3 regions of the Clostridium malenominatum genome follow, and region 3 is predicted to be linked to each of the others. Evidence: a T-box and tRNA genes for the amino acid it is inferred to sense, from the RefSeq annotation. Region 3 holds a T-box; the other regions hold tRNA genes.
The links. The T-box of region 3 lies ahead of argS (arginine--tRNA ligase). A T-box ahead of a tRNA ligase gene usually reads a tRNA of that ligase, here a tRNA-Arg.
Positions count from the first base shown of each region.

Region 1 (3,134 bases), on a different contig from region 3:
TATATCCAAACCTGCAGTTTTTAAAGCCTCTTTTGAATCCTTATTCATTTCATTGAAATCTAGGTTCTTAAGACTTTTTCCTAAAACTCTACTGACTAGATTATGCTTAGTATGTTCCCTATTTAGTTTTATATTTTCTGTAATACTAAAACCTGGTATTAGCATAAATTCCTGATGCACCATACCAATTCCTTTTTCCATAGCTTCTTTAGGAGATTTTAAACAAACCTTCTCACCACTTATAAATACCTCTCCTTCATACCCTCCTGTGGAATGAACCACAGGCATACCAAAAAGTATATTCATTAAAGTAGATTTTCCAGCGCCGTTTTCTCCTAAAAGTGCATGGATTTCTCCCTCTTTAATTTTTAAATCTACACCTTTTAATACCTTATTTCCAAAATATTCTTTTTTAATACCTTCCATCCTTAGGACATATTCTTCTCCTACCACTTAGTATCCTCCCTCCAAAAACTTTGTTCACCAGGTTAAATAATTAAAAAACAAGGTTGCTTATAGAAAGCAACCTATATTTTTTATCTTTAGAAATCTATATAATCTGATAAAACTACATAGAAATTATTCAAATCTTGGTTAGTTTTTTCGTCTTTAAAAGTGTTAATCTGAATTGGTTTTCCTGCAACCTTCTTGCTTATCTCTTCTAACTTCGCTTTATCATTTTTATCTTTTATAGTTCCTTCTAAGTAAGCTTTAGCATATTCAACACCTGTTTCCACAAATAACATATTTACAGGTACTGGCCACGTTGAGAATCTTCCTTTTCCACCCTTTTCCTCTACCTTTTTCTTTGTTTCTTCTATAATGAAATTTAAATCACCCTTCTTTTCTTCTGGTATTTGTATACCAAGTGCTCCTGGGTATCCATGGTATGGTGAAGGACAACATTGTTGTGACATTATACCACCCTGTTCTAAAACTGCTTTAATTAAAGGTTCTTGCATAGAACAGTTTGTACTAAAGAAAGATGTATCTTTTCCGAACTCTTTAATCTTTCTTGGAACATCTTCTAATATAAATTGTTGCGCCCCTGGAACTCCAGCATCTCCTGTTGGGTCTGGTGCAGTAGCATCTACGAATTTAATTCCCTCTTCTTCACAAGTCTTTTTCAAAATATCTCTTCTCATAGCTAATAACTGATAAGACATATGTCTTGGGAAGGAATAGTGAACAAAGGTTTTAGCTCCTTGCTTTTTAGCTTGTTTAATTATAGCTGTACCCATTCCTAATTCATCAGCCTGTAAAACTACATCAGCTTTTGAAGCTATTATAGATGGATCCTCTCCTGGAACTCCTGCTATGAATAATATATCTTGTCTTTTTTCTTTAACTTTGTCTATAGCTGCAGAAGCACCTGGAACAGCCTGTACAAAAACTATAGCCTTAACATCTGGGTCTGCAGCTAAGCTTAAAGTATTAGCTATTGTAGTTTCTTGTTCCTTAGAAAAATTATCGGGATATGTTTGAAGAACTATCATATCTCCATATTTTTTCTTCATATTTTCAGCAGCTCTATATTCTTCTTCTCCCTGTGAAACTGTACCAGTAATAACACCAATCTTAAATTTAGACTTTTCAGTGTTACTTGCAGGTTGGCTATTGTTTTTACTACCGCATCCTACTGCAGTTATTGCTATAGCCCCTGATAGCAATATAGATAATAATCTTTTTTTCATAAATTAACCCCCTTAAAAATTTCCATGTAGAATATATAATTATAAATTTATAATTATTCATATTATATTAAGGAATATTTAAAATATCCATTAATTTCGATAATTATACAAATGCTCAAAAATGAATGTTTGGCAAACCAATATTTCATTATATATTTCCACGAACACATGTGAACGTTATATGCATACATATATTCATAATTTATTCACATTATACGCTATATATTACCATTTATCAAGCAGATTTTAGCACTTTTATTAAATTCAGACTAATGCAAGTTAGTTTTTACATTTATTTAATTATGAATTTTTTATCCTAATTTTCCATTTTTAGAATTAATGTTTTCTTGCATAAATATTAATTTGTTTTCATAAAGCCTCATAAATATTAGATATCTATTTTAAAACAAAATAAAAACCTCACAAATTTAACATTTGTGAGGCTTTTATGGTGCGCCGGAGAGGATTCGAACCCCCGACCAACTGGTTCGTAGCCAGCTACTCTATCCAACTGAGCTACCAGCGCATATTTAACATTAACATATTAACATATATGAATTAAAAAATCAATTAGATTAATTATAAAATGTAAAAAGCACCTAGATTTCTAGATGCTCTGGCGGAGAAAGAGGGATTTGAACCCTCGCGCCGGTTTCCCGACCTACGCCCTTAGCAGGGGCGCCTCTTCGGCCACTTGAGTATTTCTCCATGACCAAATTTACTTTATAAATAAAAAAAATTGGCGGAAAGACAGGGATTCGAACCCTGGGTGCGGTCACCCGCACGCCGGTTTTCAAGACCGGTGCCTTAAACCAACTCGACCATCTTTCCGTGTCTCATGACAAAATAAATTATATCAGTGATTGTTACTTATGTCAACAGTTTTTTGTTATTTATTTATGAGGTAAACTAGAAAGTTCTAGTTTACCTCTATTTATTTTTATTTTATTACTTCTACTCCACCTAAATAAGGTCTTAACGCTTCAGGAACTACAATACTTCCATCTTCTTGTTGGAAGTTTTCAAGTATAGCTGCTACAGTTCTTCCTACAGCAACACCAGATCCATTTAAAGTATGAACAAACTGTGGTTTATCCTTTGGATTCGCTTTAAATTTTATATTAGCACGTCTTGCTTGGAAGTCTTCAAAGTTACTACAGCTTGATATTTCAACATATCTATTATAACTAGGCATCCAAACCTCTATATCGTATTTAAAAGCCGCAGTAAACCCTAAATCACCTTTACATATCTTAACTATTCTGTACGGTAATCCTAGTCCTTGAAGTACACTTTCCGCATCTTTTGTTAATTTTTCTAATTCTTCATAAGAATTTTCTGGAGCTGCGAACTTCACAAGTTCTACTTTATTAAATTGATGTTGTCTTATAAGTCCTCTTGTGTCTCTACCTGCTGATCCAGCTTCTGCCCTAAAGCAAG
Region 1 covers NZ_BAAACF010000014.1:23,934-27,067, forward strand. The annotation lists gene ABDZ69_RS17000 (sugar ABC transporter ATP-binding protein) at 1-453, opposite strand, end outside; gene ABDZ69_RS17005 (DUF3798 domain-containing protein) at 543-1,694, opposite strand; tRNA gene ABDZ69_RS17010 (tRNA-Arg) at 2,144-2,220, opposite strand; tRNA gene ABDZ69_RS17015 (tRNA-Ser) at 2,312-2,402, opposite strand; tRNA gene ABDZ69_RS17020 (tRNA-Ser) at 2,435-2,525, opposite strand; gene serS (serine--tRNA ligase) at 2,635-3,134, opposite strand, start outside.
Region 1: it has a tRNA-Arg gene. The T-box ahead of argS (arginine--tRNA ligase) is inferred to sense a tRNA for this amino acid. The anticodon was not compared.

Region 2 (3,134 bases), on a different contig from region 3:
TACCTTTCCATTTCCCATAGAAATGGCTTGATCTAGTATACTTAAAGCATCTCTCATGGCTCCATCAGACATTCTAGAAATTAAACTTAAGCTTTTATCATCGGAAAATACCCCTTTTTCTTTAACTATTTCCCTCAGCCTTTCAAAAGTATCACCGTTTTTTATTCTTTTAAAATCAAATCTTTGGCATCTTGATAAAATAGTTATAGGAAGCTTTTGAGGATCTGTAGTAGCTAAAATAAAGATTACATTAGCAGGGGGTTCTTCTAAGGTTTTTAAGAAAGCATTTACAGCTCCTTGGGATAGCATATGAACTTCGTCCATTATGTATACCTTAAACCTAGCTTCTCTAGGTGGATAATTTACTTCTTCAACTATTTCTCTAATCTTTTCTACTCCATTATTTGAAGCAGCATCTAATTCTATAACATCAATTAGAAGATTTGAATTTATCTTTTTACACATTTCACATTCATTGCAAGGTTCTCCATCTTGTAAGTCTAAACAATTTACAGCTTTAGCTAATATCTTAGCTGTTGATGTCTTTCCTGTACCTCTAGTTCCACAAAATAAATAGGCATGAGCTATTCTATTATTTTTTATTTGATTTTTTAAAGTGACAGTTATATGTTTCTGACCTACTACATCCTTAAACTTCTTAGGTCTCCATTCTCTATATAAAGCAGTATAAGCCATTTAAACTCACCCCTTAAATAAATCCTTCTACATAACTAATTATATATACAAATACATTATTTTTAAACATAAAATTTTACATAAAACAAAAACGCAATAAACTTTTTAGTTTATTGCGCAAAATTTACTTTATTAAACCGTGCACCTCGCTTTGACAAATAGTGTATGAGCGTTACCTACACAGTTAGCTCAAACCAGGTTTATCCACGGCACACGAAAAGGTTCACTTACCGCTGCTTCCTTCCGGACCTGACGGGGTTCATGAGTTTCCGTTGCGTGGGACCCAGTTCTCAACGCCACTTATATAGGTCAGGCCTCACACACTATTGCCTAGGCGAGGGATTCAACCCTGCTGTAGCGGATTGCAGGTACAGGGCACCGCTAACTCCCCATCTAGCACGGCAAAGTTTATATGGCGGAGAAAGAGGGATTCGAACCCTCGGTAGAGTTTCCCCTACACACGCTTTCCAGGCGTGCTCCTTAAACCACTCGGACATCTCTCCATACTCATGATAAAATATAATTTTTTATGTCTGTTAAGACAAAACTTATTATACTATTAATACGAACTTAATTCAAGTGCTTTTTAGAAAATTGTATTTTTATTTTTTGGCAGAGAGAGAGGGATTTGAACCCTCGGTAGAATATTTATCCTACAATGGTTTTCGAGACCATCACCTTAAGCCACTCGGACATCTCTCCTTAAATAAAGTTCTTTAAAATTTCTATATAATTATACTATACATTTTTATAGCATACAATGATTAACCATTAAATAATTTATAATCCTTTTACTTTCTTCGCTCCTTAAAAAAATCTTTTAATATAATACTACATTCATCCATATACATCCACTGAACTTCTACGTTACTTTTTAAATATATATTTTGTAAAATATCTATGACAGAACCACAAGCCCCTAAATTAGGCTCAAAAGTCCCAATATAAACTTTCTTTAATCTAGATTGAATTATAGCACCTGCACACATTGGACAAGGTTCTAATGTGACATACATCTCACAATCCTTTAATCTCCAATCACCTAAATAATTAGATGCATTTTTTATTGCTATAATTTCCGCATGAGCAGTGGAATCCTTTAAAGTTTCTATGCTGTTATGTCCTCTCCCTATTATAATATTGTTCTTAACAATAACTGCTCCTACTGGCACTTCATTTATACTTTTAGCCTTTTTAGCCTCTTCTAAAGCATAATTCATAAAGGATTTATTCATAATATATTCTCCTGTAAATATATTAAAAGCCCACAGTTTACACTGAAGGCTTTTTTGGTGTTCCCGGCGGGAGTCGAACCCACGGCCTACCGCTTAGGAGGCGATCGCTCTATCCTACTGAGCTACGGAAACATATTAGTATTTTCTATAATAGTTTATTATAATTTATTTTTGTTGTCAATATAATTTGGATTAGCTGCCATTTATATAAACTTCTTTCATTTTATATATAGATAATGTAAAATATTCCTTAATACATTAGTATAAACTCTGGAGGAAAATATGATTAAAATATATAATAGAAAAACTAACTCTTATGACATTGAACAAGTTTCTGGGGAAAAATATTTAAACTGGACTTATAACACACCTATTGGAATGTCACTCTTACAAATTTTCTTAAAGAGAAAAGTTTTCTCTAGTCTTTATGGTAAATATTGTGATACCCGCTCAAGTTCAAAAAAAATAGTGAGTTTTGTTAAAGACTTCAATATTAATATGAACGAATATGAACTTAACTTGAATGATTTTAAATCCTTTAATGAATTTTTTATTAGAAAAATCAAATCGCAGTATAGACCTATTTCTAGGGACAAAAATATTTTTATTTCTCCTGGAGATGGAAGAATATCTATTTACGAAAGTATTGATTTAAATAAAATTGTTCAAGTAAAAGGCTTTCATTATAGTATGAAGGAATTAATTAACGATGATACCATTGCTTCTTTATACAATAACGGAACTTGTATTATATTAAGACTATGTCCTACTGACTACCATAGATTTCATTTTGTGGATGATGGAGTTTGTGAAGATACAATAAAAATAAATGGCCAATATTATTCAGTTAACCCTATTGCATTAAATAAAATATCTAAGCTGTACTGCCAAAATAAAAGGGAATGGTCTTTATTTCACACCGAAAACTTTGGAGAAGTTCTCTACTTAGAAGTTGGAGCTACCTGCGTTGGCTCAATAATCCAAACTTATTCTCCTAATAAAAAAATGTTAAAGGGAGATGAAAAAGGTTATTTTAAATTCGGCGGCTCTACGATTATATTGTTTTTACAGAAAGATAAGGTTGCTATTGATAAGGATATATTAGAACAAACTAGCTTAGGCTTTGAAACAAAGGTTTTAATGGGTGAAAAAATCGGATTAAAATTTAAACGTGAATAATTAAAATTTATTCACGTTTAATAA
Region 2 covers NZ_BAAACF010000014.1:13,579-16,712, forward strand. The annotation lists gene dnaX (DNA polymerase III subunit gamma/tau) at 1-696, opposite strand, end outside; RNA gene ffs (signal recognition particle sRNA large type) at 834-1,098, opposite strand; tRNA gene ABDZ69_RS16950 (tRNA-Ser) at 1,110-1,199, opposite strand; tRNA gene ABDZ69_RS16955 (tRNA-Ser) at 1,307-1,398, opposite strand; gene ABDZ69_RS16960 (nucleoside deaminase) at 1,488-1,931, opposite strand; tRNA gene ABDZ69_RS16965 (tRNA-Arg) at 1,987-2,063, opposite strand; gene ABDZ69_RS16970 (phosphatidylserine decarboxylase) at 2,214-3,110, shown strand; gene ABDZ69_RS16975 (Ger(x)C family spore germination protein) at 3,128-3,134, opposite strand, start outside.
Region 2: it has a tRNA-Arg gene. The T-box ahead of argS (arginine--tRNA ligase) is inferred to sense a tRNA for this amino acid. The anticodon was not compared.

Region 3 (3,134 bases):
TATAAGGGATTGCCTAGAGAAATTTATATTATGTTTTTTTCAAGGATGATAAATAGTCTAGGAAGCTTTGTATATCCTCTTTTGACTTTAATATTAACTCAAAAGATAGGTGTATCAAAAAGTGAAGCTGGTGTTTTTATGACTTTAATAGCTATTTTTTCAGCTCCAGGAATGCTTATCGGGGGAAGACTAGTAGATACCATAGGAAGAAAAACCACCATACTAATATTTCAAACTTTAGCTCTAGTTGTTTTTATAATATGTTCATTTTTAAAACCATCTTTAAAAATGGCATATATTCTTATGTTAGCGCCAGTTTTTTATTCTTTTTGCATGCCAGCGCAGGACGCAATAACAGCAGACTTGACTAACGAAAATAATAGAAAAGAAGCTTTTTCGTTGCTATATATGGGGCATAATTTGGGTTTTGCCATTGGACCTATAGTCGGTGGAATACTATATAAAAACTACTTACCTTTAGTGTTTTTGGGAGATGCTTTTACCACATCCATATCTCTTATTTTAATTATGATTTTTATTAAAGAAACTTTAAACAAAGATAATAAAAAAAGTGAAGAACATAAAGAATCTTCATTTACTATATTGAGAAAAAGAAAAAAGCTAATATTGTTTTCTTTAATACTTTTTATATATCAATTCTCCTATTCTCAATGGGGATTTTTGTTACCCTTACAGTTAGGCGGAATTCATGGAGAAGATGGTGGAAGATATTTTGGGTTAATGGCTGGAATTAATGGCGTTATAATAGTAATATTTACTTCTATTATATCTAGGATTACTATGAAGATAAGGGGATTAAAAATTATTGCTATAGGCGGGTTATTATATGCCCTGTCATTTTTAATATTTTCTATGAAGAGTACATTAGCATATTTTTATATAGCTGTAGCTATAATGACCTTTGGAGAAATCATGGTGTCGGTAAATACTCCAGTATATATTTCAAATAATACTCCACCAAGCCACAGAGGAAGAATAAATGCTATTTTGCCGACAATATATGGATCGGGATGGGCATTAGGACCTGTCTTTATGGGGATGTATTTATCTCAAAATGAAATAGAAAAGGGCTGGCTTTTAGTTTTTTTACTTATGTTTATTGCTTCATTACTCATGATGATTTTAAATATTTATAAAAATAAGTAGTTCATATTGACAAAGTATAAAGTAAAATACTATAATTACTAAAGATTAGTAGATTATTATTAATAGTTAAATTCTTAGAAGAGGAAAGTACTTTTTAACAATTCTTTAAGCGAGCAGGAAAGGGTGGAAGCCTGTAAGAAATTAAAAAGGAAGAGAACCTTGGAGAAGCTTATTTAGACGCTAACCCCGTTAAGGTTTTAAGTGGACTATTGTCAATTAGAGTGGTACCGCGGGTTTATAGCCGTCTCTTTTATTTTAAGAGAGGGCTTTTTTGTATATAATTTTAAATTTGAGGAGGAAAAGTAATGGATTTTAAAAAGTTAGTAGCAGAAAGAATAGCTGAAAACATAGAGTTACCTATTGAAAAGGTTGAAGAGCTTATAGAAATACCACCAAAGTCTGATATGGGAGACTTTGCATTTCCTTGTTTCCAGCTTTCTAAAACACTAAGAAAGGCTCCAGTTGCTATAGCTAGTGAGTTAAATGAGAAGATTAATAAAGAGGGCTTTGAAAAGGTTGAAAATTTAGGGCCATATTTAAACTTTTTCATAGATAAAGAGGTTTTTGCAAAGAGTACTTTAGAAAAAATCATATCAGAGGGCGATAAGTATGGTAATTCAAACATTGGAGAAGGTAAAAATGTAGCAGTAGAATATTCTTCTCCAAATATCGCTAAGCCTTTCCATGTGGGACATTTATTTAGTACAGCTATAGGAAATTCCCTATATAAAATAATGAACTCTCAAGGATATAACTGTGTGAGATTAAATCACTTAGGGGATTGGGGAACACAATTTGGTAAGCTAATATCAGCTTATAAAAAATGGGTAGATGAAGAAGCTTTAGAAAAAGAACCTATTAAAGAGCTTCTAAGAATATATGTTAAATTCCACGACGAAGCGGAAAAGGATCCTTCCCTAGAAGATGAAGGAAGAATGTATTTTAAAAGACTTGAAGAAGGCCGAGAAGAAGAAACAAAATTATGGGAAAGATTCAAGGAATTAAGCCTAAAAGAATTTAATAAAGTATACAAAATGCTTAATGTTGAGTTTGATTCTTATAATGGTGAAAGCTTCTATGGAGATAAGATGGATGCAGTAGTAGAAGAAATTCAACAAAAAGGATTATTAACGGATAGCAACGGAGCTAAGGTTGTTATGCTTGAGGAATATAATATGCCACCATGTATTATAAAAAAATCTGATGGTGCTACTATCTATGCCACTCGTGACTTGGCAGCGGCTATGTATAGAAAAAAGACCTATGACTTTTATAAGAGCATATATGTTGTTGGACTTGAGCAAAGCCTACACTTTAAGCAGGTATTTACTACATTAAAACTTATGGGACATGAGTGGGCAGAGGATTGCAAACACATAGGATTTGGACTTGTAAGATTTTCTGATAAAAAACTTTCTACAAGAAAAGGAGAAGTTATTTTCCTTGAAGATTTATTAAAAGAATCCATAGATAAAACCATGGAAGTTATAAAAGAAAAAAATAATGATTTAGAAAATAAAGAGGAAGTAGCTAAAAAAGTTGGAATAGGGGCAGTAATATTTACTTACCTTAAGAATAATAGAGAAAGAGATATTGTATTTAGCTGGGACGAGATGTTAAGTTTCGATGGAGAAACTGGACCATATGTGCAATATAGCTATGCTAGAGCAAAAAGTATATTAAGAAAACTAGGAGATGTATCAGGAGAAGTTGACTATAGTAAATTAAGTTCTAAGGAAGAGTTTGAACTAATAAAAACCTTAGAAGGCTTTAACAACAGCATAATTTATGCAATTGATAAATTAGAGCCATCAATAATTACAAGATATGTTATAGATGTAGCTAAAGGATTTAATAAATTTTACAATCAATATAGCATTATAAATGCTGAAGATGAAGAAACAAAGAAAGCTAGATTAAAATTAGTCCAAAGTACTTGCGTAGTAATTAAAAATGCTTTAGACTTA
Region 3 covers NZ_BAAACF010000001.1:1,253,310-1,256,443, forward strand. The annotation lists gene ABDZ69_RS06310 (MFS transporter) at 1-1,167, shown strand, start outside; T-box leader at 1,234-1,419, shown strand; gene argS (arginine--tRNA ligase) at 1,473-3,134, shown strand, end outside.